2 linked regions of the Funiculus sociatus GB2-C1 genome follow. Each later gene encodes a partner of the first gene's protein in a complex. Links are inferred from orthologs where the notes say so. Each region holds a gene or a part of one and is shown in the gene's direction. Other genes may lie near its edges.

Region 1 (15,589 bases):
GCGTCGGCTTACACGATCGCGATTGTGCAACCGCGCTAATTATCTTATGTTGATTCGTACTTCGGAATGACCGAATTAATCTTTTTAAAGATTACGATAATCGAGAAAGAGTAGAAAACTGATTTTGTAATATGGCGACCAAAAAGCAGTTCAGCAGTTTCCAAGAATTACTGTCTAGTTCCCAAAAGCTGATATTAGTAGATTTTTATGCTACCTGGTGCGGTCCATGTCAGATGATGGCTTCGATTTTGGATCAGGTGAACGCCCGCATGAGCGATCGCGTGCAAGTTGTAAAAGTTGATACGGATAACTATCCAGATTTGGCTACTAACTATCAGGTTCACGCCCTGCCGACGCTGGTACTCTTTAAAAATGGTCAGCAAGTGGATCGCATTGAGGGTGTGCTGCCTGCCGAACAGCTGATTCAACGCTTAGCCCCTTTCGTTTAAGACTACATCACAAACGGCCGAATCTGAAGCCGCATACCCTATAGCGCGATCGCCATTTTCTGAGTTTGGCAATTTGCGATCGCAAAAATTCGGAGATTTGGGATTTTTGGAGGAAACCATAACGGTTCTCATTTGAATTAAACACAAAACTTAACCTCCTACCCTTTGGTGGGTAGAAGGTTAAATTTGTCTGATGTTAGAAATATGGCTCTAAAAAGTAAAAATTGAGTTCCCCTACAATCAGGGAGGTTAGAGCCTATCAATCCTTTTTACCAGGCAAGAGCCTGGTAAGGAGACTTTTCGAGACTTCCGCCTCGAATTGAGCCTTAAGGACTATTTGGAGGAGCCGCCACAACGCCTTTTTCTGCGGAACGTTCCCGTTTTTTTCGTTCCGCTACGAGGGCATCTTCCATGACCAGACGTATCTGGGCCATTTTTTCCAGATTGCTGCGGTAGAACTCCAAATCTTTGAGCAATTTGTCTTCTGGGAGGCTCAAGCCGAGACAAATGTGCCTAAGTGCCTCAATTCGCTGTTTTTCGTCTTTAACCAGATCTGGGTCTGCTAATTCCAGCAGCGTATATAGACCAATCCCAAACAAACGGCTGTACTTAAATTGAGTATGGTTAGCGATCGCCTTTACAGCTGCATCGTGTAACTCTGAAGCACCCCTAGTATCCGCCGTTGGGTTTAACCAAGCAACTATTTCTTTACCTGGAAGCCGCTTAGCTAATTCCTCCAGCCGCTGGGCATCTTGCTTGTACTGTTCCGTCTTGTCCCCTACTGCCTGACACAAGGCATCAAAAATGGGTTCTTTATCCCTTTCTGGTCGATAGCCTTGCATGAAGCGGTTAAAGGACGTTACCACCCCCAGTCCATATATGGGGTCATAGCGAAAGTCCACATTGACTGAAAGCAAGTGCATTTCCACCATCAACTCTTCCACAACCCGCCGATAGATGGAGTTTATGGGGCGGGTGTGGAGACTATAAAAAGTTCTTTTAGTGTCTGATACAGTGCGGACGTTATTCACCGGGAATTTTTAAGGGAAACTTAACCCTATTGTCTCCTTTAAGGACACGTTTGCCAAGCTCATGTTTTACAGATCCACTGGGCAAGCTAAAATGCGGGATCGCTGGGATGACTAATGGCTAATTGTTTATTGTCATTAGCTATTAGTCATTAGTCATTAGTCATTAGCCATTTTATTATGACCTTCTCCCCCGAACTAACTCTCCTCGCTAGCTACCTGGCTGGGGAATTTGATAACCGAGAACAAGCGATAAAAGATCCTGCGTGGTATGTACACCTACGCCTTTGGCTGCGACCAGTACACTTATTTACAGATGACAGCCTCACCCTATTTGCAGAGCAAGCCAACATCCTTAAACTGGATCAACCCTATCGTCCCCGGATTCTGCGCCTGCGCCAAAGCGACACCTCAGAAGGGTGTTTGGTGCAATATTATATGCTCAAAGATCCAGATCGCATCCGGGGTGCTGGACAGAATCCATCGTTGCTGAAGACACTTACACCGGAGCAAATGGATTTTTTACCAGGCTGTACCCTAACTGTCACTCAGCAACACTTAGCCCAAAATAGTTATAAATTTTCCGCTGTACCTGCACCTGATACCCGGTGCTGCTTTACCTATCTAGGGCAAACTTACCAAGTTGCTCTGGGATTTGAGGCAACTCAGGAGGAATTTAGAAGCTTTGACAAGGGGATAGACCCCCAAACAGGCAAAGCCATCTGGGGGGCGCTCCTTGGCCCCTACATTTTCAGCAAGCGGCAAGATTTTTCTACTGAGCTACCGAGCTGAAGTCCCTTGTCAGTAGGCGTTTAAAAATCTGAAAGTTTGAAAATCCTCAAAACGTTCCCACGTTTCAAGTTTTCAACTTTCCAACTCTTAAAGTAGCTAATAACTGCCTCAGCTGACCATGCTGCGAGGTACTCCTTCAAGAGCCTCTTCTTCAGTTTCAAAAATTTCAAAAACCGAATCCATCATGGTGACTTCAAACACCAGCTTGGCTTCTGGATGAACGTTACAAATGCGGAAACTACCTTTGACTTTATCAGCATCCCGCATCCCTGCCACCAGCGACGTTAGTCCAGAGCTGTCGATAAAATTAACCTGACCGAGATTAACAACGACGTGGCGACTGAGTTTAGAAATACATTCCTGCAACTTCAGGCGAAACTGCCATGCGGTTGTAATATCTAGGCGTCCAGTGGGTGCCAAGACGATGACTGTAGTTCCGTCTTGAGTCGTATGTGTTCTCTGATCGATGTGAATCACCAAGACCTCCTTGCTCCGGAAGCTCCATCTTTAATACCTACAGAGGAGCTGCATTATAGTGCGATCGCTCGCATGAATTGAACTTTCAGTAGTCTAACTCTAACTCATATATAACAGGTAGCAAAAGCCTATTTTGTATGATTTTGAGAATAGTGGCTGGGGACTGGGGGCTGGGGACTGGGGACAAGGGACTAGGGACTAGGTAAGAAACCTTCTAATTCCCAATCCCCAATCCCCAATCTTTATTCCTTACCTTCAGCGTCGGGTAGCAATGGGCCGCTTCCTTTGGTGGAAAGGATTTTCGGCGTGGCATTTGGGTTTTCCAAGCAATCTAAGCAGTCGTCATAGATTTCCAACACCGAATCCATCATAGTAATTTCAAACACCACCTTGGCTTCTGGTAGCGGATGACAAAGGCGGAAACTTCCTTTCACTTTATCTGCGTATCGCATTCCAGCTACCAGCGAGGTGAGTCCAGAGCTATCAATGAACTCTACCCCTTGGAGATTCACGACCACATGACGACTGAGGTTTAAGATACACTCCTGCAAATAAACGCGAAACTGCAAAGCCGTTCTGATGTCCAGCCGTCCAGTGGGTGCCAAAACGATGATTGTAGTACCGTCCTGGGTCGTATGTGTTTTCTGGTTGATGTGAAACACTGACCCTCACCTCAGATATAGCCAAAATAGCCCACTTGTGCTATTTAAGTGGATATTTTCCCATAGTCTAACTCAGGTCTGGGACGCTTTATCTGGTGTCCAGTTTGCCCAATCTTGCGGCTTCAAGAAAGTTTCATAAAGCTCAGCTTCTGGGGTGTTCGGTTCTGGTTGATAGCCATATTCCCAACGTACCAGTGGCGGTAAAGACATCAAAATTGACTCAGTACGTCCGTTAGTCTGAAGTCCAAAAATTGTGCCTCGGTCATAGACGAGGTTAAATTCTACGTAGCGACCGCGACGATATAGTTGGAAGTTACGCTGGCGATCGCTATACTCCATTGACTGCCGCCGCTCGACAATGGGAACATAAGCTGGTAGAAATGCCTGACCGCATTGCTGCACAAAGGCAAATATCTTTTCCCAGTTGCGCGGCTCTGGCGTACCAACTTTGTTGCTATAATCTGCGGCTGGCCCTTGGGCATCCGGGCCGCGATACAAAACGCCTTGACCATCTTGATAGTCAAAAAATATACCACCTACTCCCCGCGTTTCTTGCCGATGCTTCAGATAAAAATATTCGTCGCACCACCGTTTAAAGGTCGGGTAATACTCTGGGTGGTGGGCATCACAGGCTTGCTTCATGGTGCGGTGGAAATGGGCGACATCTTCCGCAAATGGATAATAAGGTGTTAAATCGATACCGCCACCAAACCACCATACAGGGCCTGCCTCAAAGTAGCGATAATTCAGGTGAACGGTTGGAATGTAGGGATTGCGAGGATGTAACACCATCGAAGTGCCAGTAGCATAAAAGCCGTGTCCAGCAGCTTCTGGACGTTGCACTAAAATCGATGGCGGTAACTGGTGTCCCCAGACTTCAGAAAAATTAACTCCGCCCTGTTCAAATACTTCACCCTCGCGGATTACGCGAGAACGACCGCCGCCGCCTTCTTCTCGTTCCCAGGCATCTTGTTGGAAAGTTGCGCCTCCATCCAGCTGTTCCAAACCCTGACAAATTTGGTCTTGCAGCTGTTGCATAAACTGGCTGACTCTAGCTTTTGAGTCATCTGGGGGGAGAAGGTTGCTAGATGTTGTTTCTGTAGTCGAAACTGTCATAATCTCAATTCAATGTTGTTCAAAAAAGCGATGGACAAGGTAAAAACTATTGACTATATCGGGAGGGGAGTTCGCCTGAGTTCACAAGCAGGCAAGCGGGGCGATGTCCCAAGAGACGAACCCTGAAAGGAGTTCGCTCTCTACAATGGTGCAATGGTGCTACTCATGCTTTTGACAAGCATACGCAATTTTGGCGATCGCTGTGTCAGCCCTAAAATTAGTCAGCTCTAGCAGCCTGATATAGCTTCAAAGCAACCCACTCCATGTTATTTCTGGCAAACAGCCTATCTTAAATCAGATGGGCATAAACTTAACCAGCATATTTATACAAATTTAGATAAAGGAGCTACAGGTTGCTCTGGAAATATCCTACAGAGGGATGCTAGACGCAAATAATTTATTCTAGGATAATAAGTTACCTTGGAGACTCGCTGCGGGGGTGTTGTGATTCTCAATTTTTCCTTCAAGTTCATCGTTGGTCGAAAAGGTTTTTCCTTCCGCTTTTCTCTGGCTCGGACGTATCGCGTTGTAAGTTCCGCCTCCGTGGATGTCTTATGGGAAAAATTAATTAACTTAGGCGATGTATCTTGGCATCCTCTTCTTACCAGCACTAATGTTCCTAGGGGGCTGATTGCTAAACCGGGTTTGATCTATAACGCAGTTACCCGCTTGATGCCAATTCCAATTAGGGTTTTTGTTGAGCGCGTTCGTCCCTGCGAGTTACTCAGCGCGAGAGTTTTAGCGATTCCAGGGGTAGAGAAACGAGTGACTTACCAGGTGGAATCTACTGTCTGCGGTACGTATGTTTCTTATTCAGTCACCTTGCGCGGTTGGTTATCGCCCTTAATTTGGTGGATGATTCGGTCTTCTTCAGCCCGCGTAGCCGCTGAATTAGCCTCCGCAGCTGAACAGGTGAGTTTACAAGCGCAAGGGTGAAACCAGGGGAGGGGGGAATTATCAATTCCGAATCTTAAATTCAAAATTGGAACAGAGCAACTGTATAGCGCGATCGCGCACTCGCAACCGTTAAGATGCTTTATTGTGGGAGAATCCGCTTCAGCGATCGCTTGCCAGTTGCAAGTGGGATAAGGAATATAAGTGTCCTATGCTCGATGCTAGTTCAGTTTTAGAAGTATTGCGACCAGTGCAAGATCCCGAACTCCGCAAGAGTTTGGTTGAATTGAACATGATTCGCAATGTGTCCATTGATAACGGTAAAGTCAGTTTTACTCTGGTACTGACGACACCCGCCTGTCCCCTACGCCAGTTCATTGTCGAGGAATGCGAACAGGCGCTGAAAAAGAATCTACCAGAAGTAACAGATGTGGTGGTGGATGTCACCGCCGAAACCCCCCAACAAAAATCTCTTCCGGATCGCACAGGGATTGCTGGTGTAAAAAATATTGTGGCAATTTCTAGCGGTAAGGGTGGTGTGGGCAAAAGTACCGTTGCGGTAAACGTAGCGGTGGCTTTAGCACATATGGGTGCAAAAGTTGGTTTAATTGATGCGGATATTTACGGGCCCAATGACCCAACAATGTTGGGACTATCGGATGCTCAGATGACGGTAAGGCAAAGCCCCTCTGGCGAGGTGCTGGAACCTGCTTTCAACTACGGTGTCAAATTAGTTTCAATGGGGTTTTTGATTGACAAAGATCAGCCTGTGATCTGGCGAGGGCCGATGCTTAATGGCATCATTCGCCAGTTTCTCTACCAAGCGGAGTGGGGCGAACTCGATTATCTGATTGTCGATATGCCCCCTGGTACTGGTGATGCTCAGTTGACTTTAGCGCAGGCGGTGCCAATGGCTGGGGTGGTGATTGTCACTACACCGCAGACAGTGGCTTTGTTAGACTCGCGCAAGGGCTTGAAGATGTTCCAGCAGTTGGGAGTAAAAGTGTTGGGGATGGTGGAAAATATGAGCTATTTTATTCCACCAGATATGCCAGACAAAAAGTATGACATCTTTGGTTCTGGAGGCGGGGAAAAGACAGCACAGGAACTGGGTGTCCCCTTACTGGGTTGTGTACCTTTAGAAATGCCTGTGCGGGAAGGAGGCGATGCGGGAGTGCCGATAGTGGTTGATAAACCAGAGTCAGCATCTGCGAAAGCGCTGTTTGCGATCGCATCTCAAATAGCGGCTAAAGTCTCCATTGCAGCCCTAGCATAAGGCAAAAGACAAAAGGCAAAAGTAAAAAATATTCTTTCTTTTGCCTTTTAATTTTTAAATTTTTACTTCTTTAGCAATGTTGCACAAGTCACTGACTGGTTTTCGTTGGAGATCGATGCTGGCACCTTGGCAAGAGGTAGACTGGCTGCTATTGTTTCTTACCGTTGGTCTTACCATTCTTGGGGGTGTGATGATCCGCAGCGCGGAACTCCACCTGGGGCTAACAGATTGGTGGTGGCACTGGCTGATGGGCGCGATTGGTTTGGTAGTGGCGATGTTTATTGCGCGATCGCGTTACGAAAACCTGCTCCAGTGGCACTGGGTTATCTACGCCATCACTAATCTCTCCCTGATCGCGGTGATGATCATCGGTACTAGCGCTAAAGGCGCTCAACGATGGATTACTGTCGGCAGCTTCAACATCCAACCTTCGGAATTTGCGAAATTAGGAGTAATTATTACCCTAGCTGCTCTGCTGCACGCTCGTCCCGCCAATACCATTCCAGCGGTTTTGAGAGCTTTGGCAATAACTGGGGTTCCTTGGGCTTTAGTATTTTTGCAGCCAGACTTGGGAACCTCCCTGGTGTTTGGCGCGATCGTGCTGGGGATGCTCTATTGGGGTAATGCCAATCCCGGTTGGTTGGTGTTGCTCGCTTCTCCGGTGATGTCCGCCATCCTCTTTAACGTGTTTATGCCTGGGTGGTTCGTTTGGACGGCACTGATGGGGATAATTGCTTGGCGCACCTTACCCTGGCCCATGTCCGGTGCGATTGGAGCGATCGCAGTCAACCTGATCGGCGGCGAATTAGGAAAGATATTTTGGGGCTTATTAAAAGACTATCAAAAAGACCGACTCATCCTCTTCCTTGACCCAGACAAAGACCCCCTCGGCGGCGGCTATCACCTGATCCAATCTCGCATCGCCATCGGTGCAGGTGAATTTTGGGGACGAGGATTGCACAAAGGAACCCAAACCCAACTCAACTTCATCCCGGAACAGCATACCGACTTCATCTTCTCAGCTATAGGAGAGGAACTGGGTTTGGTAGGGGGCTTCTGTTTGCTATTGGTATTTTGGTTAGTCTGTCTGCGCTTGGTGATTATTGCCCAAAATGCTAAAGATAACTTTGGCTCTCTCCTCGCTATTGGTGTCTTATCGATGATTGTGTTTCAGGTGGTGGTTAACTTGGGCATGACTATGGGATTAGCACCAGTGACAGGTATTCCCCTTCCTTGGGTTAGTTACGGTCGTTCGGCGATGCTGAAAAACTTCCTGGCTATTGGGATTGTAGAATCTGTGGCAAATTATCGTCACCGACTGAAGTTTTAGTTATTAGTCATTTGAATTATGGCTAATAGATAATATAAAGTTTCTCAGTTTGGTGGAGTAGATCAACGTTTGGTAGGGACATGGCAATGCCATGTCCCTACAGATGTATGGCACTCAACCCTTGAATTGCTGAACAAGTAGCCATGAGTCCATGATTAAATGAACACTTGTATTAAGCTAATAAATGAAAACTTAATTGAGAAGGAATTATGATTTTACCTGGAACGGCTGTACGAGTGAAGAATATCGACGATACCTACTACGGTTTTCAAGGGCTAGTTCAACGAGTTACCGATAATAAAGCAGCGGTACTGTTTGAAGGCGGCAATTGGGATAAGCTAATTACCTTCCAGCTATCAGAATTAGAAATTCTAGAGCCAACAGCGGGACGCAAAAAGGCAAAATAGTAAATGGCTAATTGCTAATGGCTAATAGCTAATAGCAATTTTCCAATTAGCCATTAGTAATGAATAATTGATTATGCGTCTTCCCTTACCCCAATTTGCTGCGGGCGATCGCTCGCCCAACCATATTGCTGAAGTGATTGAGACGGCAACGACTGAATTCCTGGCACAGTGTCTCGATCCCGAAGACTTGAGCTTCCCAGTCATGCCCCCTTTTGGCAGCTGGGTCAAGTCTACTGATGAAGAATCGGGCAATTTAGTCTATGCTATCGTTTATCATGCCACCACCAGCCCAATAGATTCTATCCACCGGGCGCGGGCATTAGGACTGTCACTAGAGGAACTGCGAGAGCAACAACCTCAAATATTTGCCATGCTCAAAACCGAGTTTCGCGCTGCGATAGTTGGGTTTGAGGCACAAGGACAGGGAAATAATGGTTACAAACGTGTCGGCGGAATAACTTATCAATACCTGCCACCTCGTCCGCCGCAAATACATCAAGCGGTTTATCGCTGCGAACCGGAAGAAATTATTCACTTTAGCGAACAGCTGGATTTTTTGCGAACCTTATTGCAGGTGAATGGTGCGCCTGTAGAGGCGCTAGCAGGAGCGGCAATTAGAGAAATTTATCAATTACGCAAAGGCGATCGTGATTGGTTAATAAAAGCAGGACGCACTCTGAGCCTTCTTCTCAAAGACGATTACGACAGATTGAGGTATATTTTGAGCCAAATTAATCTTTAGGAAGTTTAGATTTTGGGTTTCTAATTCGTAATAAAAGGAAAGAGGAAAAAGTCAAGGATTTTTTTTGCCTTTGCCTTTTGCCTATTTCTATAGAGATAGGGCGCAAAAAACCCTTTTTCTGTAAGATAACTCAAGCAATACAACTCTACTTTAAGCAGCGTTGGGGCTTGCTTTTGAGCATGTCGGTTAAAAATCATCCCTAAGCTACCTCCTATGGAATCAATTTCAGAAGTTTTAGAGCAACCGATAGTTCCATTTGCAATTTTGCTAGTGGTCATCTTGACCGTACCTATGCTGTTCGAGCGGTGGTTGCGGCTGCCAGGATTGGTTGGTTTGTTGGCAGCAGGTGTTGTACTTGGCCCGAACGGGTTAAAACTGCTGGAAACCGAATCAGAGACGATGAACCTGCTCTCAGACATAGGGTTAGTTTACTTGATGTTTGTGGCAGGGCTAGAAGTTGATATTGAGCAATTTCGCAAAACCAAAAATCGCTCGATTGGTTTTGGTACCTATACCTTCCTAATACCCCTGATTATGGGGACAACCGTGGGGCGTATCTTCAACTTTGACTGGAATGCTTCAATTTTGATTGGCTCTTTGTTTGCCTCTCATACCCTCTTGGCTTATCCAATTGTTAGTCGTCTGGGTGTTGTGGGAAACGAAGCCGTCACTGTCACCATTGGCGCGACAATTTTCACCGATGTTGGCGCGTTACTGGTATTAGCTGTTTGTGTGGGCATTCATGCGGGTGACTTTACGCCTACTAAGCTGTTCACCCTGTTGGCATCCTTAATTGTTTACTCTGCGGTGGTGTTGTTTGGCTTTGATTGGGCTGGAAAACAGTTTTTTCGACGTTCTGGGAATGATGAGGGCAATCAATTTTTATTTGTATTGTTAGCGCTATTTCTGGCATCGTTGGGCGCACAGTTGATTGGGGTAGAAAAAATTGTCGGAGCCTTTTTAGCTGGTCTGGCAGTGAATGATGTTTTGGGGGAAGGGCCAGTAAAGGAAAAGGTGCTTTTTGTCGGTAGCGTCTTATTTATCCCGATTTTCTTCGTGGATATGGGGCTACTGATAGATATTCCGGCTTTTATTAAAACGCTCTCTTCTATCTGGTTAACTGTAGCGATTGTGGCGGGTTTGATTGGAAGTAAGTTTTTGGCAGCTTTGTTTGCCAAACTAACGTACCGCTACAACTGGCGCGAGATGCTAACGATGTGGTCACTGTCGCTACCGCAGGTTGCTGCTACTTTGGCAGCGACGCTGGTGGGGTATCGGGCGCTCAATCCGGCGGGTGAGAGGTTGCTGACAGAAGGTGTTTTAAACAGCGTGCTAGTTTTGATGCTGGTGACGGCAACGTTAGGCCCCCTGATTACCAGTCGGGTAGCGCCTGGGTTGAGTGTACCGGAAACGGAAGCGATCGCAACTAACACAACTGGACTAGATGGCATACCTGCATCGCCAGACCAACCTTTTACAGTGGTTGTACCTGTCTACAATCCGGAAACCGAGAGGAATTTAATGGAAATGGCAGCGCTACTGGCGCGGCATGAAGCGGGAAGGATTGTACCGTTAGCGATTACCACAGCGCACGCCCACATGGACGCACCGCAGTTGGAAGGGGCATTCCAGCAAGGTGAGATGCTACTTGAGAGAGCCACAGGATTAGCCGTTGAACTAGGTGTGACAGCGGTACCATTGCTCCGCCTTGATGACAACGTTGCTCAGGGAATTAGCCGCGCCAGTCGGGAACAAAAAGCGAGTTTAATTGTGATGGGCTGGGGTAGACGCACCGGCTTAAGGGCGCGTTTGTTCGGCAATGTGATTGATAGCGTCCTGTGGTCGTCTCACTGTCCAGTTGCGGTGACGCGGTTGCAGGGTCCGCCGTCACAAATTCGGCGGATTTTGGTTCCAGTGGAAAACTTGACGGGGCAAGCGATACAACCGTTGCGGTTTGCCCAAATTCTGGCTGAGGCAAATCAGGCTCAGGTGACGTTGTTAAACGTCTGCAATAGTAGAACAACGCCAGCGAAGATAGCGTGGAACCAGTCGCAACTGTCTCTGCTAGTCTCAAAGTGGGCACCTGGAAGTAACAACATCAACGTTGAAATTATCAAGAATGACAATGTGGCGCAAGGAATTCTAAATGCTTCTAGGTCGGTTGATTTGATTGTATTGCGATCGCTTCGTCGCCGCACCGCTGGCGGTCTGGAAATCAGCGATGTTACTACACAGTTAGTTCAGCAACTAAATTGCTCTGTAGTACTGCTAGGGGAGCCACAACGAACCCAAACTGGTGTTGTTCTACCCAGGACTTCCAGCGTTTCCATGCCCCGGATTTCAATTTAACTAAGGTCAGGATGGCTAATTGGTAATTGTTAAAAGCCATCCTGATCTTAGCTTTCAGGAGCATCCCGTCGAGTGCAAATATACACCTAGAAGAAAGCCGCGCCTCAATACTCCACAAACGAAGCCTAACGAAAGCGGGGTTCCTATTAGCCTACGTTGGCTTTCGCTTTAGAGGCGCGGCTTTCTTCTAGGCTTGGTACGCGAAAGCCACGCCTTGAGTCGTCAGGCATTTTTACCAGCATGGGGATGCCTGTTCGCTTTTTAACTATTTCCTCTCCTTTTTAAGTCTTCTTCCCAGGCTTCTAGTTGCTTTTTTTTCTGCTCTAGGTCTTGTTCCAATGTTTGAATTTGTTCCCGACGCGCTTCCATTTCTAAATTTTTGCGGGCTAATTCCTGACTTTGTAAAGTGAGGTCTTGCCGCCAGTGTTCAGCACGTTCGGCTTCCTGCTGTAAAAAGGTGGGAGTAATGCTACTTGTTAGGTACTGCTGCACTAATTCCAAAACCCAATCTTTCGCTTTTTCAATACTATGAATCTGCTGATTTTCACTTACCTCTACTAAAACTAACCAACCTTCCTTCGGGGATTCGATATCGACGGCGGGAATTACATATTCTTTATCAATCACTGCCCAGGTATTCTCAGAGGTTTGTTTGGCAAGGATTCGCAGTTCTACCCCGCCTGACAATTCATTTTTTTGCACTTCGGCAAAATATCGCATTGCTATCTTGTCTTTAAACGAACACGTCTGGGCACCCTAAGTTTACGGGCGTATTATATCGTAAATAACACTTTTATTCCTATATCGCAGGGAATAAAGTGTTATTGAAGCCGGGATACACCACTGTGTCCCTAGAGACTTTTAGAGCCGCTCCAGTCGCTCACGCAGAATTTCTGCCTGTTTCTCAGCTTCGGCTAGTGAGTCCCGCGCCTTTTGCACCACGTCAGGTGCGGCTTTCTCGACAAAATTGGCATTGCCTAAACGCCCGGAAAGGGATTTGGCTTCGGCTTCAACTTTGCTCAAGTTTTTATCTAGTTTGGCACGTAGTGCGTCCACATCGACGACTCCGGCAAGGGGAATTAAAACTTGGATTGTGCCAACGACACCAGCGATCGCTTTTGGCATAGCACTTTCTTCACTGTTCTCCTGTTCTGGTGGTCTTAAATCGGTTTCTGGGGGATGCGTGTAGCCAAGTTGTTTTGATGCTGTATCATTTTTGTCAATTTTGCCTTTGGCAATAATTTGTGTAACCTTTGACACTACAAAAAGACAAAGAAGCACCACAAATAAAAATGGCAGCAAAAACAAAAATGGTAACAAAATCGGGGCATTGGCACTAGATTTTTCCTTGACAGATGCCGCGAGATTTGGTTCCGTAGAAGACGAGAGGGCAGACTTTACCTCTGCGGATGAATCCGGCTTTAATATTTCGGTAGATGACGGGGTATCTTTTGCGCCCTTGATGGTTAATTTCTCTACCTTTGCCAAGTCTTGAATATAAGACTCCCCTAAGTTTAGGATATGCCGTTCCTTGTCGCTTTGGGTCTGCAAAATTACTGGAACCTTCACCCCAGGCTTGATGTCAGCTTCTGCCCGAAGATTGCGAATGGTGCGGATAGTGCCGAATAGCAATTCAAATTGCTGTTCTTTATCTGGGTCGATGAGTGCGGGATCTGCTTCGGGATAAGATTGTAACGCCAAAGCTTTGCCTTCACCAGCTTGAGTGAGAGTATGCCAAATTTCTTCAGTGATGTGAGGCATGAAGGGATGGAGTAATTTTAGAATCCCTTCCAGCACATAGGCAAGCGTCTGCTGGGCAACTAGCCGCGATGCTGCTGGTGCTTCCGGACGCAGGCGAGGTTTTACCAGTTCAATGTACCAGTCGCAGAAGTCACCCCAAATAAATTCGTAAAGTCCTTTGGCAGCTTCCCCTAGTCCGTAGTTGTCGATGTATTGACTACTTTGCTGCACTACTTGATGGTAGCGGGAGAGAATCCAGCGATCGCATAATTCCAATGCCTCTGTTGCGGGGTTCCCCAGCTGTTGCGGCGTTCGACCATCCAGATTCATCATCACAAACCGGGCAGCATTCCACAGCTTGTTAGTGAAATTGCGCGATGCTTCCACCGATGCCGATTCATCCGTCTTGCGATTGTATTCTAGGCGGATATCTTGACCTGCACCAACCACTTCCTTAATCAGAGAATAGCGCAAAGCATCAGTGCCGTATTTGTCAATCAGCAACAGCGGATCGATACCATTGTTGGCAGACTTAGACATCTTCTTGCCATTCTCATCCAGTACCAAACCGTGGATGTAAACGTCCTTGAAGGGCATTTGACCTGTGAAATGTCCAGCCATCATCGTCATTCTGGCAACCCAGAAGAAGATGATGTCAAAGCCAGTAACGAGGGTAGCGGTCGGGTAGTAAGTTGTCAAATCCTGGGTTTGTTCCGGCCAACCTAGAGTAGAAAAAGGCCACAATCCAGAAGAGAACCAGGTATCTAGCACATCTGGATCTTGTTCTAGTTTGACATTTTCGCCAAATTTTGCAACCGCTTTTTCTTTTGCTTCTGTCTCGTTTTGCGCCACCACAAACGGCGTGTTGTCGGTAATTTCACCACCAGTTTCGCTGACTGCATACCAGGCAGGAATTTGGTGTCCCCACCAAAGTTGGCGAGAGATGCACCAATCTTGTAGTTTGACTAGCCAATCCCGATAAACCTTAGTCCAACGCTGGGGAATAAACTCTGGGGAACTTTTATCGTCTAAGAATTGTAACGCCCGGTCAGCGAGGGGGCGAATTTTGACAAACCACTGAGTAGAGAGGAGGGGTTCGACCGGGACTTTACCGCGATCGCTATAAGGAACCGTATGCTTATAATCCTCTATCTTGACCAAAAACCCGTCTGATTCCAGTCGCTGCACCACATTTTTCCGGGCAACAAAGCGGTCTTGTCCCTGGAACTCCCCAGCATTTTCGTTTAAAGTGCCGTCCTTATTCATGATGTTGATAAACGGCAAATTGTGGCGCTTACCCATCGCAAAGTCGTTGGGGTCGTGGGCTGGTGTCACCTTCACGCAACCAGTCCCAAAGGCAGGATCGACCAATTCATCGGCAATAATCGGAATTTCCCGCTGCATAATTGGCAGCATCAGCGTCTTCCCAATCAAATCTTTGTAGCGGTCATCATTGGGATTCACTGCCACCGCCGTATCTCCCAGCATCGTCTCCGGTCGAGTTGTCGCCACCTCCATAAAGCCAGAACCATCCGTGAGGGGATAGCGGAAGTGCCACAGATTACCGTTAACTTCCTTGTTTTCCACCTCCAAGTCAGAAACCGCAGACTGAGTTCCAGGACACCAGTTCACCAGGTAATTGCCGCGATAGATCAACCCTTCCTCATACATTCGGGTAAAGGCTTCCAGTACCGCTTTAGATAAGCCTTCATCCAGCGTGAAGCGTTCCCGCGACCAATCTACCGAAACGCCCAAACTCCGCAGTTGGTTAACAATCTTACCCCCAGATTCAGTTTTCCACTGCCAAGCTTTTTCGAGGAATGCTTCGCGCCCTAACTCAAAGCGAGTTTTACCTTCTTTTTTAAGTTGCTTTTCCAGAATCGTTTGCACTGCAATACTCGCGTGGTCGGTTCCCGGTACCCACAAGGTATTGCGCCCTTTCATTCGGTGGTAGCGGACGAGGGTATCAATCAGGATACTCTCGAAGGCGTGTCCCATGTGCAAGCTACCCGTGACGTTGGGCGGGGGAATGACGATGCAGTAGGGTTCGCCAGGATGATTGGGGTCTGCTTGGAAGATGTGGTTTTCTTCCCAGAATTTTTGCCACTTGGTGTCGGTGGTTTTGGCGTCGTATTGGCTGGCGAGGGTGGGGATTGTTGCGGTCATGCTGGGAAGACTAAATGAAGAGGGGTTTAACTAAATTTTGCCATACGGTAGGGGGGGTAAGAAGAATGAACTGCTTTGGCGGAGCCTGCGCGGTTTATTTCTCCAAAAAATCCTTGCTTTTAGGTTTTACCATTTTGCACCATGACTTTTAAGTAGTATTG
Region 2 (15,649 bases), on another replicon or contig:
AGCATAATTATCAAGCCCACTGGGATTAACCACATCCCCTGGTCGAATTCCGGGGACTAAACTTAGCTCAAAAATCACCAAAGTTGGCAGCACTAGCAACAAAGCCAACCAAATACCAGATGGCAAAAGCAACGCCACTGGTTCCAACCAATTTAAGCCTGGGCGGGTTTTGCTGCCCATCAGAACTGGTGATTCGGAAACTCCATCAGATGGAGTGGGATTGGGGATAGAAGAAGGGGAAGTTGGGGTAGACACAATCTGATTTTGGATTTTGGACTGAATAGTTAAATAATATTTTGGATTTTAGATTTTTATAAATTTAAGCATTGTACTGTTAAAACCAAATACTATAGCAATCCTATTTTACTTTTAAAGGAACCGCCCAGTCACGACTGGAGCAGGAAAGAAATAAGTTCATAAATGAGTTGGGATTGCTATATCAGAAGTACAACCTGCCTGACTGGACTAATAACTCTTTAATCCAAAATCTAAAATGGGTTACGCACTTGTTAATCGAGTCCAGTAGGCTTCATAAACTTCGGCAACTTTTCCAATAGGTGCGACACCTTCGCAATTTTCTAGCCGCGATTCTGGGGGAAACAAAATCGGATTATTGCGGACTTCTTCTGGTAAGAGATTGATAGCAGCTTGATTGGGTGTTGCGAAGCTTAAGCGTTCGCAAATTTGGGCAGCAACATCGGGTTGTAACAAAAAGTTCATCCAGGCATAAGCGCCTTCTGGATTGGGCGCTGTGACGGGAATTACTAACGTATCTGTCCACAGCGAAGAACCACTTTTAGGAATTACATATTCCAAGTTTTTGTTTTCTGGGATGACTTCATTAGCATCTGCCGAAAAACACATAGCTAGGAGCAAATCATTTGTTAAAATTTGAGTTTTCCAAGCATCAGTAGTGAAGGAAGCGATCGCGGGTTTCAGGATTACTAATTTTTCATACGCCTGTTTAATCTGCTGAGGGTCTGTTGAGTTGTAAGGATATCCCATCATTTTCAAGACAGCACCCATCACTTCCCGAACATCAGAAAGTAACGTCATTCGATTTGAGAGTGTCTGCTTGTTGTCCCAGAGATAGTTCCAATCTTCAGGTGGCTGCTTCAGCTTCTGTGTATTGTAAATCAGACCCGTTGTTCCCCAGCTCAAAGGTATGCTGTAACGGTTTCCTGGGTCATAAATTGGATTTTGGAATCGGGGAACAAGCCGATCTAGACCAACTAAACGCGATCGCTCTAATTCCTTGAGCAAACCCAAATCTACCATCTTTCTCACCGTATAGTCAGATGGGTAAATAATGCTATATTCCCCACCTCCCAACGCCTGAAGTCTGGCTAACATCGCTTCGTTGGAATCAAAGACATCTGCAATGACCTTGATTCCCGTCTCCTTAGTAAAGCGATTTAGCAAATTATCATCTGTGTAACCAGCCCAAGTGTAGATATACAACAACTTGCTGGAACCTTCTGAATTGGCTGGTGCTGAGCGCACTTTGGCAAGCGTCCAGCCGCAACCGGACAAGCCTAGTCCCAGGCTAGCAGCGGCTGAGTTCTGTAAAAATTTCCGTCGTGTTATACCATTTTGGATTTGGATTTTGAAGCAATTTTTGGGGAGATTGATTCTTCCCAAATCGCGTGATTTCGGATTCTGGATTTTCAAAGCCTTAGCAATCGCTTGCTTTAAAGATCCATGTGTCGAAAACATTTTCCAAAAAGGTTTTAGTTGCCTGGGAAATTTTGGTAGAGCAGTTGGAGGCACAGGAGTTAATAGCAAAAAGGAACAATAAAGAAACGGGAATGAAGCAATTTTTAATTTTTAATTCCTGCATTCATTGCCAAACAATCTGTAGTAGACCAGTGGGCATAAACAGGAGTGTTGAGGGCAACTTCGGCTCCTACTGTGTTCGGTTGCCTTACCGTCAAGCAATCGCCTGACAATAATTCCACCACATAATGAACATGAGTTCCCATGTACATCATGTGCTTCAGCCGCCCTTCAAAGCAATTGCCCAGGCTAGCTGGGGGATACAGGCTTAGCTGAATCTTCTCTGGACGCACGCTTACCACAACCTCCTGATGCGTACCACTGGTATTCCAAGGCTCAGGAGGCTGCACCACAATCTTCTGTCCACTGTTAGTGACAATATTGATGGTCGAATAATCAGACGCTTCGATGCGCCCCTCAAACAGATTTGTATCGCCAATGAAATCCGCCACAAATGGTGTCCGGGGACACTCGTAGATTTCGCTAGGGCTGCCAATTTGCTCAACCTTACCCCCGCGCATCACAGCAATTCGGTCAGAAAGACTCAACGCCTCCTCTTGGTCGTGCGTCACCATCACAAAAGTTAAGCCCAAGTCTTGATGTAAATTGGACAACTCCACCTGCATTTGTTTACGCAGCTTCAAATCGAGTGCGCCCAAAGGTTCATCCAGCAAAATCACCGCTGGACGATTCACCAACGCCCGCGCTAAAGCTACTCGTTGCTGCTGTCCGCCAGACATTTGTCCTGGGTAACGGTTAGCGTAGGATTCCATTTTCACTAGCTTGAGAGCTTCTTGAACGCGGTCGGCAATTTCTGCTTTTGACAGCTTTTTAATCCGCAACCCAAAGGCGATATTTTCCCAAACATTCAAATGGCTAAACAGAGCATAGCTTTGAAACACAGTGTTCACCGGACGACGGTAGGGCGGTACGTGATTCATTGACTGTCCCTGAATCAGTACCTCTCCCGCTGAGGGAGTCTCAAACCCAGCCATTAAACGCAAGGTTGTAGTTTTTCCACAGCCAGAGGGGCCGAGAATACTAAAAAATTCTCCCCGGTGGATGTCTAAGTCAACTCCACGAACTGCTGTTTCTCCATTGAATACCTTAAAAACCTTGCGGAGTTCGACATCCAGTTCATCTGTAGTCTCCGGAGAGCGTTGTTCTTTGACAGAAGTTTGAGACATATTAATGTTTCCCAGCAGCGAGGTTCCACAGAGTTTGGAGTTTTGTGAAGGCTTTGATTAGGGATGCTCAATTGAAAATAGAGCTATGACTTTGGTTTATTTTAGCTGTCGCGCCATCCTGATCAGCTATTAGATTCAAATTTTGCTATTCTGCTCACCGGGTAGTGGGGATTAGGGAGGAGGGGAGGAGGGGATTGAGTGTGAGTGAAAAATTCTCCCTTGTCGCCTTTTGTCCGCCTGCGCCGTCTCCTTTAGTAAGGCGTGGCGATAAACTATGTAGAGGCGATCGCTACTGGAAACTACTCCAAACTACAATAATTCATTCGTTTCCCTTTTAAAGTTAATAAACTGACATCTTGCTTCTATGACCTTAATCCAGCCTTCCTCAATTGGGCGTCAATCAACCACCCGTTCTGTGGGCAGACAATTTCAGTCTGTCATTATTATGCTGTTCGTTACCACGCTCTTAGCGGGTGGGATTGGCTCTCGTTTGGTGTATTTGCAGATGGTTGAGGGCGATCGCAATCGCGCCTTGGCAGAAAACAACCGGATTCGTCTGATTCCGAAACAGCCAGCACGGGGAACCATTTTCGACCGCAAGGGTAGAATCTTGGCAAGTAGCCGACTGTCTCACTCAGTTTTTCTGTGGCCTATTGCCCAAAAAGAGAAACCGTGGCCTGAGACCCGCAAGAGTCTCTCTGAGCTTTTAAATATTCCTGAGAGCGAAATTCAAAAGCAGGTGGAAAAAGCAGGCTATAACTCTACCTCACTGCTACGGATTGCCCGCGACATCAATCCGGCACAAATCACAGCCCTAGAAGAGTACAGAAGCACACTACAGGGGGTAGAGGTGGATATTGAAGGGGTACGGAACTACCCCAACAAGGAAGTAGCCGCTCACATCTTAGGCTACACGGGTGAAATGAACGATGAAGAACTGCAAGGGCGCAGAGATGAAGGGTATCGCCTGGGTGATGTGATTGGTCAGATGGGCGTGGAGGCGGCTTTTGAGAAAGAGCTGCGCGGAGAATGGGGCGGTCAGCAGGTTGAGGTGGATGGTGCGGGTCATGTACAGCGGATTTTGGGGCAGAAAAAAGCCAGAGCTGGGAAGGATGTGCAGTTAACGCTGGATCTGGATATCCAGAAGGCAGCTGAGAAAGCGCTAGGCGATCGCAAAGGCGCGATCGTAGCAATGGACCCGAACAATGGTGCTATCTTGGCGATGGTCAGCCGCCCAGCCTTCGACCCCAATGTTTTCTCTAAGCGGATCACGCCTGAGACGTGGAGGAAAGTGCAAAGTAGGGGCAACCCCTTCGTTAACCGCGCTTTACGAGTCTTTCCCCCAGCAAGTACCTTCAAGATTGTCACGGCTACTGCTGCTATCGAATCGGGCAAGTATTCTCCAAATACAGTATTGGCAACCTATCCTTACCTAACCGTTGGTGGGATTCGGTTTGGTGAATGGAATCATGCCGGATTTGGCCCATTAGGATTTGTCGGTGCACTTGCCATGAGTAGCGATACCTTCTTTTACCAAATTGGCAGAGGTATAGGCGGCCCAACCTTAATTCACTGGACTCGGCAGTATGGCTTTGGTGAAAAAACCGGGATTGAGTTAGGGACAGAAGAATTACCGGGACTGGTTGCAGATGATACCTGGAAGCAGAAGCGATTGAAGCAGGAATGGACAATTGGAGACACGGTGAATATGTCTATTGGTCAGGGGTTCTTGCAAACGACACCGCTACAAGTTGCTGTGATGTTTGCCGTTCCTGCTAATGGTGGTTATCGGGTCAAGCCTCACGTTCTCAAGGATAATGAAGAGTCCAAAAATTGGCGAAAATCTTTGAACATGAAACCCGAAACGCTGCGGGTGTTACGTCAAGGACTGCGGCAGGTGGTAACTAGCGGCACTGGTAAAGGTGTGAATGTGCCAGAGCTTCCCCCAATTGCGGGTAAGAGTGGTACAGCAGAGGCTCCACCGGGATTGTCTCATGCTTGGTTTGGTGCCTATGGGCCTGCGGACAAGCCGACTATTTTGGTTGTTGCCTTTGCAGAACACTCTGGCGGCGGCGGCGGCAAGGTGGCAGCCCCGATGGTACGACAAGTTTTAGAGGCTTATTTCAAGGTGAAGAAGCCAAAGAAGTAGGGATTGGGGATTGGGGATTGGAAGGACTCTTACCCAGCCCCTAGTCCCTAGTCCCTAGTCGCCAGTTCCCAGTCCCCAGTCGCCAGTTCCCAGTCCCCAGTCCCTAGCCCCTAGTCCCGAAATTGTTCCACTTCAACAACACCGTTGGGTTTAAATACCACCTGGAATTGAGCCAGAGGTTCTTCTTGGGGGAGGGTTGTGGCGCTTTGGTTCGCGTTGACTAAGTTAGGGAGCGGAGTTTGCTTGACATAATCATAGCCAGGCTGATTGTACGGTTCGTAGTCCGCGATCACGCCGTCTTTGTTCACAGCAACTCGATAGACTAAGTTACGCGGAAAGGCGACACTTTCTTTTTTCCAGTTGCCGTTGATTTGACTTTCTAGCTGAGTTTTTAAACTCTCCAGTTGGGTCGGATCGGTAATTTGTGGCCCTAAGCTGGGTTCGCCTGTGTAGCCACGCCAAGGACTGACTTGCAGAACGCCTGTTCTGGTAAACACAACTTTGAACTGACCGATAGGATCGCTGCTTCTAAAAGTGCTTCCTCCGGCTGGGATGTAGAGCAATTCTGGCAGTGGCGTGTCAGAGGCGCGATCGCGTGCTGCTACATTGACTGGTTTATAACCGACAATCGCTCCATCTTGGCCCACGCCGACGCGATAAATTAACTGTTCGCTAAATCGGCGGCGCTTCCCAGACCACGTCTGGGCAATTTTGTCATACAGTCTCCGTTCCAAAGCCCGCAGCTGGGTAGGATCGGTAATTTCTGGCACTGATGTCAGCAGAGATTCCAGATTCGTCGCATCAGCGCTTACTGGTGTCGGGCTTATAGTTGGCTGTTGCGAAGCTACGGGACTAGCAGGCGTTGTGGCGCTGGCATTCGGCTGCGCGGAGGAATCTTTAGGTGGCTCGACATTGGGAGGCGGTATCACAAAGAATGCGATCGCTGCCACCCCCAAAATTGATACCCCTACTGCTGCTGGTGCCGCGCGCTGTGCCACTGGCACTTCCGCCTTAGCATAGCGCTTAGGAACAGGCGCAATTGACAGGTTTATGTCTGGTAGCGTCCTGCTATCCGCCAAGAACTGATCCACCGCATCCACCAAATCAAACAGCTGCACCGTGGTCAAATCCACTTGCCTAGCCGAGTTAGCAGTCGAGACACCTGCTGTGTTCGAGTCGCCAGCACTTCCTGGCATCTCAACACTTAACCTGTGCAGATGGTCATTAACTCTATGCAACTGAACTGTTGTCGGCTTGTCCTGAAGGTTGTGCCAGTGAGGAACCCCACTCAAAAATTCTTGTGCATAATTACTCACTGCCATCACCAAACTTTCAAAAAAGTCGCGTCCCCCGGTTAACGGCTTCTCCTGACCAGCAAAACGGCACTCAGCATTAACCAGGATAGACATTAATGGTCGGGCATCCACCTGACCGGATGTGCCATCGCTCAACCCTTCTAGGATTAGCGTGCAGTTAGGCAGACTGTACGGACGTCGAATAGTCATCTTTAGTTGTTAGTTGTTAGTTAAAGTATTGCTAATTGTTCAAGATCCATTAGCCAATAGCCATTAGCCATTAGCTAATGACTAATGACCAATCACACTTCGCCATCAAACAAACTGCTCCAAAAGCGTTGCATTCCAGACGTTCCCGTACAGAATAGCAACTCACTCAACAACTCCATTGCCAACTCGTTCAACTTGTCATCAGAATTGTAAATGGCGACAGCAGCGCGACGCGGATTCATCCGACTCCGGAAGTGGGCGCGGAACCGTTCCAGATACTCAGACAAGCGATAATGATGTTCCAAGGGCAGCTGCTTTTCCCGGAGTTGTTGATAAGCAAATAGCAGCTGTCGGATCAAGACAGTCAACCGCCGCGCCAAGTGGCAGGCAATTACTACCAGCGCCTTAGCTTCAACAAACGTCAGCAAACGTCGAGTATAAGAGCGTCGCAGGGGGTTGGTGCTACGCAATCGCCAGAGGTTCACCCGATTTTGGATAACTCTCTGGAGTTCCAGATCCTGGGATATTTTTAGCATTGCTTCAGAACCCCCCAGTTCCAGGGCTTCTATTGCCAGTAAAATCAGGTCAATCTTAGTCCTTGTTCGACGCGGACACACACTAGACGCGATTGGTGGGTCAGGGAGACTGTCCAGAATCAGTGGCATTGACTCTTGCAAAGGACTATTTAATGGCATTACGCTCACAGAACGATTCATTCCAAATAGCAGGGCTGTTGAACTGGTTGATGGCTTGCACCAATCTAAAACAAATTGGACGCTTGAACTCAATGACTTCTAGCTGTTAAGTTTGTGTCCATCGGCTACCCAGTAATTCATATGCACAGCCCAATTTTACAGAAATCAGGATCTCTTAATCCTAAATTTGGAGTCACCGGGTCGGGCCGTTGGATGGCTGTCTTGGGCTGTAATTGAATCAAACAGCTACCACTGAGAAACTCAATAACTGCTGCAAGCGTGTTTTGAGTGTTAAAAATGCTCCGAAACCGTGCAACCTTCTAGTGTACGATTTTCCAGGTAGATAGTTGCACATCCTGGGTATAGTTTCGCTGGGAATGGCAACGATGACGAAAGTTACCCACACCCTTTTTTTTAGAGCTGCTATGGATCTCAAGTCTCTGATTCGCGACATTCCAGATTTTCCCAAGCCAGGAATTTTGTTTCGAGATATAACTACGCTGCTGCGAGATCCGGAGGGATTGCGCTTCACTATTGATTCTTTAACGGAAAAGTGCGCCCAGTTTTCCCCGGATTATATTGTTGGGATGGAGTCGCGGGGTTTCATTTTTGGCGCACCTTTAGCATACAAACTGGGAGCTGGGTTTATCCCTGTCCGGAAGCGTGGGAAGCTACCTGCTGCTGTTCATGCGATTGAGTATGAATTGGAATATGGGATGGATCGCTTGGAGGTGCATCAAGATGCGCTCTTACCCGGAAGCCGGGTTTTGATTGTGGACGATCTGATGGCGACTGGTGGAACTGCCAGTGCTACGGCCGAATTGGTGCAGCAAACGGGCTGCACGTTGGTGGGATTTGGCTTTATCATCGAGCTAAGGGATTTGAATGGGCGGCAACGACTTCCTGATGCGCCAATTGTGACGTTGGTTGAATATTAGTAATTAGCTGATTGAAGTATTGCTAATTGTTTAAAAGCCATTAGCCATTAGCCAAACTTTGTGTTACATGACTTCTACTAGAGATTCTTCAAGAGAAAATAGGTTCAATGCTAGTTTAAATTGGCTCAAAAGGCTGCTTGCTGGTGAAACTTTTCTCTACGTGGTGAAGCGGCTGTTACAGGCACTTTTGACTTTGTTGCTGGCATCAGCTTTGAGTTTTGCAATTATTCAGCTAGCTCCAGGGGATTATTTAGATACTCTGAGGCAAAATCCCAAAATTTCGCCAGAACGAATTGAGGAATTAAGACAACAGTTTGGTTTGGATAAGCCAGCAATTGAGCAGTATCGGCGTTGGTTGTGGCAAATTGTGCGCTATGGAAATTTTGGCACCAGTTTTGTCTATCAGCGTTCGGTAGCATCGCTGTTGTGGGAGCGCATCCAAGCGACTTTGGAGTTGGCGATCGCTTCTGTAATTTTGACATGGGCGATCGCTATCCCTCTGGGGATCGTCGGCGCTGTTAACCAAAATCGGACAAGCGATCGCATTCTGCAAGTCCTCAGCTACGCCGGACAGGGATTTCCCAGCTTCATCACTGCTTTGTTGCTGCTGCTTCTGGCGCAGTACACCTCCCCCTTCTTCCCTGTCGGTGGTAGAACCAGCATCAATCACGCTGACTTGTCCTGGTTTGGCAAAATTTTGGATATCGGCTGGCACATGATTTTACCGACTTTGGCGCTCTCTATCACCAGCTTTGCTGGTTTGCAGCGAATTACCAGAGGGGAATTACTCGATGTTCTTCGCCAAGATTACATCCAAACGGCTCGCGCTAAAGGACTCCCCGAAAATCGAGTCATTTATGTTCACGCCCTCCGCAATGCTATTAATCCTTTGGTAACACTATTGGGATTTGAATTTGCCGGTTTGTTAAGCGGTGCTTTTATTGCGGAATTTTTCTTCAACTGGCCTGGATTAGGGCGTTTGATTTTGTCAGCAGTTACCGCCCAAGACCTCTATTTAGTAATGGCAAGTTTGATTATGGGCGCTTTTATGCTCATTGTCGGCAACTTATTCGCAGACTTGCTGCTCAAAGCCGTTGATCCCCGAATCAAGTTGGAAAATCTTAAATAAGCTAACGGTTAATTGTTGATGACTGTTAACAATTAGCCATTAGCAATTAGCCATTACCAATTGATATGTTTTCCCAAAGTTATTACCTCATCCGTTCAAAAGTTGACGGGCAATATATTGCCGCTAAACCAGATAAAACTGCAACTGGAGCGGGTTATTTGTTGATGTTTAACGAAGACTTTGACGCTCTAAGCTATCTCAACACCCACGCTCCGGATGTGGCAAATCGTTTCGCTATCGAATCAATCTCTGGAAGTCAGATAAAAGGTTTACTCCAACGGTGGGGCTTTACAGGAATTGGTGTAGTGGAAGATCCTTTATTACCGAAAATTCAGTTTTTATTGCCGAGTTGAAGGTGAATATTGCCTTTTATTGCCTTTTCTAAAGATTTATTGCATCTATACCTACCTATAGATGTCAAAAGCTCCATAATTTGAGCAAATAATAGATGGCGTTCAGGCAGTTACTTCGTCTGAACTGGTTAATAACCTTAATGCTTGCTAATTTCAACAAATTGGGAGAGAGGTACTGTATGAAATCGATCCGCTTCAACCTATCTGCCTGGGTACGTCCAGTGCGTTTGGTAATAGCTGCCGTTGCGTGCGCGTTCCTAGTATTTTCCTATGCGACACCAGCTTTCAGCGCCAGCAAGAATAACCCGCCTACCGGAATCAGTGGCACCCAAAGTAAACCCTCAGATGGAGAAGCAAATCTGCTGGACATCGAGCTGAAATCCCAAGAGGCGGTTCTGTCAAAACCCTACTCGCTAGAAGAAACCCAGAAGGAAGCAAGTAAGGGTCTGAATGAAATTCAAGGGGACTCTGATATTGAGAATATGAAGCGCCCTGAAAATACCCAAGGCGTTGACTCAATTGAACAAAAGATCGAGAAGGCTCTGGAAGCCGTTACGGGCAAAGACTAGAGTTAGAATCAAGACTCGGTGCGCTAGTATCCGTTGAGTGCGGGTGTGCGGCGTTATCACGAGGATACTTACTCAAGGCTTGTTGTTAATTTGTTATATCAAGTCTGTGGCATTACCCATAAGAAAAAGGCCTCTAGAGAGATTTTGACTTCCCCAAAGTCGCCTCTTCCCGATTAGGGGTGAGGTTCCTTTGCTATTAGGGGTAATTTACCGGACATGATAAAAAGAGGCAGATTTTTATATCTGCCTCTTTTTGTACCTCAATTGATTAGATAATAGCGATCGCACCGACTCTACCCTGAGCTAATGAGAAAAGTGCGATCGCTCTTGAGCCGATAAAATAGTGTCGTTTGTTTCCACCGACAACTGAAAAAGCGGGTAGCGAGAATCGAACTCGCATCATCAGCTTGGAAGGCTGAGGTTTTACCACTAAACTACACCCGCGAAAGATGTATCTTGCCATACTTAAACTACATTACCATAAATTCTCGATAGTTGAGCGAACAATTCAACATTTTCTCATCTAGAGAGAGGGGAAACTCTGATAGACACATCCAGTAAGCTTTGGACGGGTTGACCCTCGGAGATAGCGGGGTTAAATTTCCAGTCTTGGATTATACCTCTAACAAACTGGTCAGCAGCGAAATTTCCGCTACCTTGCACAACGTTCGTGGATATAACTTCCGCTTGTCCGTTCTCAGAAATTAACAATCTTACTTCCAAGACTAAAGGCTCCCTTGGAGTCTGTGTTGCCGGATAATTCAGGTCAGAAAACTGCTTTTGCGATCGCTGTGGCTCAGCTAGCTGGCTAGGCTCATCCCTGCCACCGTTACCAGAACGGACGTTGATAAAGGAGGCAACAACGCCTGCACCTTGGCTGGACTCTCCCGGCAACGAGTTACCTGGGTTAGGTGGCGGTGGTGCTGATGGTATAGGATTCGGTGCCGCGGGCGCTGGAGGGCTTGTGGAGGCAGGAGCCGGGGGTGGTATTGTTCTTGCTGGCGGTTGGGGGGCGGGAACAGGGGAGCGCTGCTCATTCGTCGGATATGGCGTACTTCTGGGTGCTGGTGTTGTTGCGACTGGACGATCGGCGGGGAATGGAGATCGCTGCTGGGGTTCCACATTAGGGTTGGGTGTAGGCTCTATGGGTCTGGTGCTGACATCAGGACGAGCCACCTCCTGCTGTCTTTGCTGGCTAGAAGGCACAGCAGCGTCGGAATTTTGAGTTGGGGATGGAGAATCTAAAGGCGAGTTTTGCTGGGTAGTGGTGGAGTTTGAGGGAGCAGATGGAGAACTATTAGCTGTTCTTAGGCGACGCTGGCGCTGGCGTAGTGGGCGGCGATCGGCTTGTGGCTGCAAGGAAGCTTCCGAAGCTGTAATTAACTCAATGGGAATAGGCGCTTTACTCACCTCAAAAAATGCAGATAGCGCCGTCATCCGCTGCAATATCCAGATTGCCAGCACATGGAGAAAAATAGAACCCAGGATGAAATTTACCCACAACATTAGTGGTTCGGAGTGCTGCCGATTGTTCGTCTGAGTAGGAGTATTGGGGTTGGTTGGTTGTGCCATTCTCAAAAGCAGAACTCTATTTTTAGAATCATGGGCGAAATTATTACCCTGCGATCCCACTAGGAACGCCTGAAGGGAGGAGCAAGCCTCCGCAACAGAGAAAAATCACAGAGAATGTGAGACTCCCGTCTAACGCGATCGCATTCCCAAGCTCAGCTGGGGAACGAGAAAAACTTCTAATTCCTCGCCTCCTAACTTTTGACTCCTAACTTAACACTGACCACTCTAAGCTTCAGGACTTTTTTGCGGATTCACGGCAAAGCTGAGAACAGTTTCATCAATGCCTTTGAGGGTGAGTGGACTTTGCTTGGTCATTTCATCTTCGTCCAGATAATCAGCAACGGCGGCAGAAACCAGGATGCTATTGGGTTGGGCTGCTTCTTGAAGACGAGAGGCGATATTAACACTAGGGCCAACAGCAGTGTAGTCGGATCGTTCGGCACCGCCAAACATTCCTACCACTGCCGTTCCCTGGTGGATGCCGCAGCGAAACTGTACAGGGTTGCGTCCGTTAGTGCCAACCAGACCATCTTCGATCCATTTTTGGTTAAGTAGCTCTAGAGAAGCGTGCATTTGTCGTGCAGATGCGATCGCTCGTCGTACCTGTTCGTTGGGTGTTAGTTCCTCTGGTGCTCCAAACAAAGCTAACACGGCATCTCCGACAAACTTATCTACTGTGCCGCCGTTATCAAATACAGCTTTGGTCATAGCTTCCAGATACTCATTGAGCAATTCTGCCACCTTGCGCGATCGCAAGTTGTTTGCCAGCTGAGTAAAGCCCACAATGTCACTAAACAAAACGGTAATCAATTTGGGTTCCGGACTTAAATCCAGCTTTAGTTCCCCTCTCGCCGCCTTCTGCACCATTGATGGTGGTAAAAAGCGCTTCAATACCGACTCTGTTAAGTAACTATTTAGCTCCAAAACCCGGCGCTCGTTTTCCTTGAGAGCCAGTAAATTCCGTACCGAGGATAACAATTCCCGGTCATTAAACGGCTTGGCTAGATAGGCATCTGCCCCTCTACTGGTGCCTTCAATTCGAGTTTCCTCGTCCACCTTAGCGGTGAGCAAGATAATCGGTGTCCCCTTCAATTCCTCCTGTTCGCGGATCATCCGAATCATATCCAGACCCGACACCAAAGGCATCATCAAATCCGTCACAATCAGGTCAGGACGACGATTTTTAGTTACGGTGAATCCTTCGTCCCCGTTGCGTGCTGTCCAGACTTGATAGCCTTCATTTAGCAGAATGCGAGATACATAGGTTCGCAGATCCGGATTGTCGTCCACCACCAAAATAGAGGAGATGTGGGAGGAGTGATGAGTTAGGAGTGATGGGTTAGGAGTTGAAGATTCTTTTAACTCCTCAGCGTTAACTATTAACTCCTCACTCTCAAGAGCTTCTTCTTCTATCTCCAGGTCGGCTAATTCTACCGCAGCCCGATTGAACTGCACTTCGGTTGGCACTTCCAACACTTGATCTAACGGTAGGTGAGCTGTACCAGTTTGCAACCAAACAGTAAAGGTGCTGCCTTCTGTGTAGACTGAGCCTATGGAAATTTGACCGCCGTGCAGTTCCACCAGTTCTTTCACCAGCGCCAAACCTAAACCACTGCCTTCGTAGGATCGGTTAACTGACCCTTCCGCCTGCCGAAATCGTTCAAAAAGATGGGGGATTTGCTCTGGGCGAATGCCAATGCCAGTGTCTGCAATCTGTACTCGGACGTGATCCCCAGCGGATTCAACCGTCACGGTAATTGTACCCCCCACGGGAGTAAATTTCATGGCGTTGGACAGAAGGTTGTAAAGTACCTTGTCAAATCTTTCCAAATCTAAGTAAACCGGAAGACAAGGACTGGTGTAGGTAAGCAGATTCAAGCCTTTTTTCTCGCAGTAGGGGCGAAAGGCTTCGACAATTGTCTCGACAAATTCCACCAAGTTACAGGGGCGGAAACTAGCCTGCATCTTTCCGGCATCAAGTCTTTGGATGTCCAGCAGTTGATTGACCAGTCGCAGCAGGCGGCGGGAGTTGCGGAGAGCGATCGCAGCTTGTTCGTAAGGTAAATCTTGATGCTGGTTGACAGCTGACTCCAGTGGCCCCAGCATCAGAGTCAGAGGTGTCCGGAACTCGTGAGAAACGTTTTGGAAAAATTCGGTTTTCTGACGGTCTAATTCTAATAATCGCTCTGCCTGTTGCCTGGTTTTTTGGTAGAGTCGGGACTGTTGAACTGCGATCGCTGCCTGCGCTGCCACAGCTTGAGCTAATTCAATCTCCGATGCGTGCCACCGTCTCGATTTGTGCGTTTGGCGCAGCGTAATACTGCCAATAATCCGACCATCCGAGAGTAACGGCACCACCAACAGCGCCCGCGCCGGACTCCGCAAAGGCAGATCAAACCCATTCATTTCTGGTTGTTGACCCAAATCGTCAATTACCACTGGTTGTTGCGTAGAGAGTAGTTGCTGCAAAACCGGATTACCAGCAATGGGTACCACTGACTGGGGTAATTGAGAATTCTTAGCTTCATGTTTTGAGTTTTGATTTGTCGAGGCAGTGCCTGTGAAAAGCCTTGAATTATAAGTTAAAAATTCTGGCTTTTGAAGTTCGATAACCGACTCCGCCCCCATAGCGTCGTCCATCACACGGATCTCTGTTCCGTCATACAAGCCCACGCACTGGACAAACTCATCTTCCTCCCTCCAAAGAGACAAAGCACAGCCATCTACCTGCAAAGCTTGTCCCAGCTGTTGAGTAATCGCCGCAAAAATATCCTGCGGGTCAAGACTGGAGCGGATAGCCGTGGTAATGGTATTGACAAGCGCCTCTCGACGTGCCAAATAGGAAACTTGCTCATAAGCCCGTGCCTGAGAAAGAGCTAAAGCGGCTTGATCCGCCACCATTACCACCAGCTGAATTTCATCATCCTGCCATGCACGCGGCTCCCCACACTGATGTAGTGCCATCACTGCCATCAATTCCAATTGGCAATACAGCGGCACCACCAGGCTAGAGTGAATGTCCTGCTTTCGCATAGCCTCAAGCCGTTGCCTAATTTCCGGGGTATGAGCGCTTAATCGCTCATCAGTTTCAACATCATTAATCACTTCCACATCCTGCGTTTCCCACACCAACTGACCTAGACCTGAGTCGGTGTCTTCATCTTGCTGCTCTCTATGTGAATCTAGAGAAGAAAAGGACGCAGGTATGAGGACGGAGGACGCACTGGCGTATTCTTCCAGCGTCCTAGCTCCTAAATCCTCACTTTTGCCTTGTGCCTCAGGTTTTAATCCAGAAGTCAACAGTCCTGATAATCGCCGTTTGCCGTTTGCCTCTTGCCTTTGATAAATAAACCCTTCATCTGCCATCTGGTCTTCTTGGAAGGGACGCAGAATACAAACACTCACCTCCAACATATGACCGACTGTTTCTACAATCGTCTGGAGGACTTGCCGCAGGGGCGAACCACCCCCGCCTCGGTACTGGGCATTGCGAATTGTATTGGTGACTGTATTCAGCAGCGATTCTCGGCGCAGCGTCCGGCAAAGTTCCTCAGTACGAACTTTCAGGACGTTGTGGGTATCCATTGCCTGCTGCACCAGCGCTTTTAGCTCGGCAGCGTCCCAAGGTTTTGTGACGTATTTGAAGACCTTACCAGCGTTGATAGCTTCCACCAAGTCTTCGACATCGGTGTAACCTGTCAAAATAATTCGGATAATGTCTGGATACTGAGTGGCGGTGAGGCTCAAAAACTCAGTACCGCTCATTAAAGGCATAC

Evidence for each region.
Region 2: the proteins of rodA (region 1) and mrdA are in contact, whole or in part, in a crystal structure (PDB 6PL5), measured with the Thermus thermophilus proteins. The link is inferred for Funiculus sociatus GB2-C1 from one-to-one orthologs. Residues at the interface, in WP_223903423.1 of Thermus thermophilus: Phe161, Val165, Phe168, Val169, Leu172, Pro198, Tyr199, Glu202, Tyr211, Arg212, Asp213, Gln220, Val221, Gln223, Ser224, Ile226, Ala227, Ile228, Gly229, Ser230, Gly266, Phe267, Val270, Leu274, Tyr277, Gly278, Leu281, Phe285, Leu289, Arg297; in WP_223903432.1 of Thermus thermophilus: Arg4, Ile5, His6, Leu8, Ala9, Phe12, Ala15, Leu16, Leu19, Gly20, Arg22, Ala23, Trp24, Leu26, Gln27, Val28, Tyr31, Tyr34, Leu36, Leu43, Thr45, Asp47, Lys156, Gln157, Gly158, Ser160, Val184, Leu201, Glu202.

Annotation. Positions count from the first base shown.
Region 1 is NZ_JAMPKJ010000014.1:16,803-32,391, forward strand. What follows is about bases 6,037-8,897. They hold rodA (rod shape-determining protein RodA), read left to right. Parts: upstream 6,037-6,770; coding sequence 6,771-8,024; downstream 8,025-8,897. Other genes in these bases: NDI42_RS09315 (Mrp/NBP35 family ATP-binding protein), read left to right, coding at 6,037-6,694; NDI42_RS09325 (NAD(P)H dehydrogenase subunit NdhS), read left to right, coding at 8,234-8,431; NDI42_RS09330 (HAS-barrel domain-containing protein), read left to right, coding at 8,505-8,897. In the rest of the region: trxA (thioredoxin), read left to right, coding at 132-449; NDI42_RS09280 (hypothetical protein), read right to left, coding at 457-594; psb29 (photosystem II biogenesis protein Psp29), read right to left, coding at 776-1,480; NDI42_RS09290 (chromophore lyase CpcT/CpeT), read left to right, coding at 1,658-2,269; NDI42_RS09295 (STAS domain-containing protein), read right to left, coding at 2,378-2,746; NDI42_RS09300 (STAS domain-containing protein), read right to left, coding at 2,989-3,408; hemF (oxygen-dependent coproporphyrinogen oxidase), read right to left, coding at 3,481-4,524; NDI42_RS09310 (SRPBCC family protein), read left to right, coding at 4,969-5,460; more of NDI42_RS09315, read left to right, coding at 5,630-6,036; more of NDI42_RS09330, read left to right, coding at 8,898-9,173; NDI42_RS09335 (cation:proton antiporter domain-containing protein), read left to right, coding at 9,387-11,522; NDI42_RS09340 (Atg14 domain-containing protein), read right to left, coding at 11,784-12,242; NDI42_RS09345 (valine--tRNA ligase), read right to left, coding at 12,384-15,428. UniProt on the Escherichia coli protein: Peptidoglycan polymerase that is essential for cell wall elongation. Also required for the maintenance of the rod cell shape. Functions probably in conjunction with the penicillin-binding protein 2 (mrdA).
Region 2 is NZ_JAMPKJ010000077.1:4,386-20,034, forward strand. What follows is about bases 2,799-5,719. They hold mrdA (penicillin-binding protein 2), read left to right. Parts: upstream 2,799-3,327; coding sequence 3,328-5,112; downstream 5,113-5,719. Other genes in these bases: NDI42_RS24740 (ABC transporter ATP-binding protein), read right to left, coding at 2,799-2,963; NDI42_RS24750 (DUF4335 domain-containing protein), read right to left, coding at 5,223-5,719. Also shown: NDI42_RS24730 (ABC transporter permease), read right to left, coding at 1-180; NDI42_RS24735 (ABC transporter substrate-binding protein), read right to left, coding at 499-1,716; more of NDI42_RS24740, read right to left, coding at 1,821-2,798; more of NDI42_RS24750, read right to left, coding at 5,720-6,617; NDI42_RS24755 (DUF3038 domain-containing protein), read right to left, coding at 6,710-7,333; NDI42_RS24760 (adenine phosphoribosyltransferase), read left to right, coding at 7,738-8,250; NDI42_RS24765 (ABC transporter permease), read left to right, coding at 8,318-9,379; NDI42_RS24770 (hypothetical protein), read left to right, coding at 9,445-9,732; NDI42_RS24775 (low temperature-induced protein), read left to right, coding at 9,912-10,301; NDI42_RS24780 (hypothetical protein), read right to left, coding at 10,570-10,704; NDI42_RS24790 (hypothetical protein), read right to left, coding at 10,821-11,873; NDI42_RS24795 (response regulator), read right to left, coding at 12,099-15,649. UniProt on the Escherichia coli protein: Catalyzes cross-linking of the peptidoglycan cell wall. Responsible for the determination of the rod shape of the cell. Is probably required for lateral peptidoglycan synthesis and maintenance of the correct diameter during lateral and centripetal growth.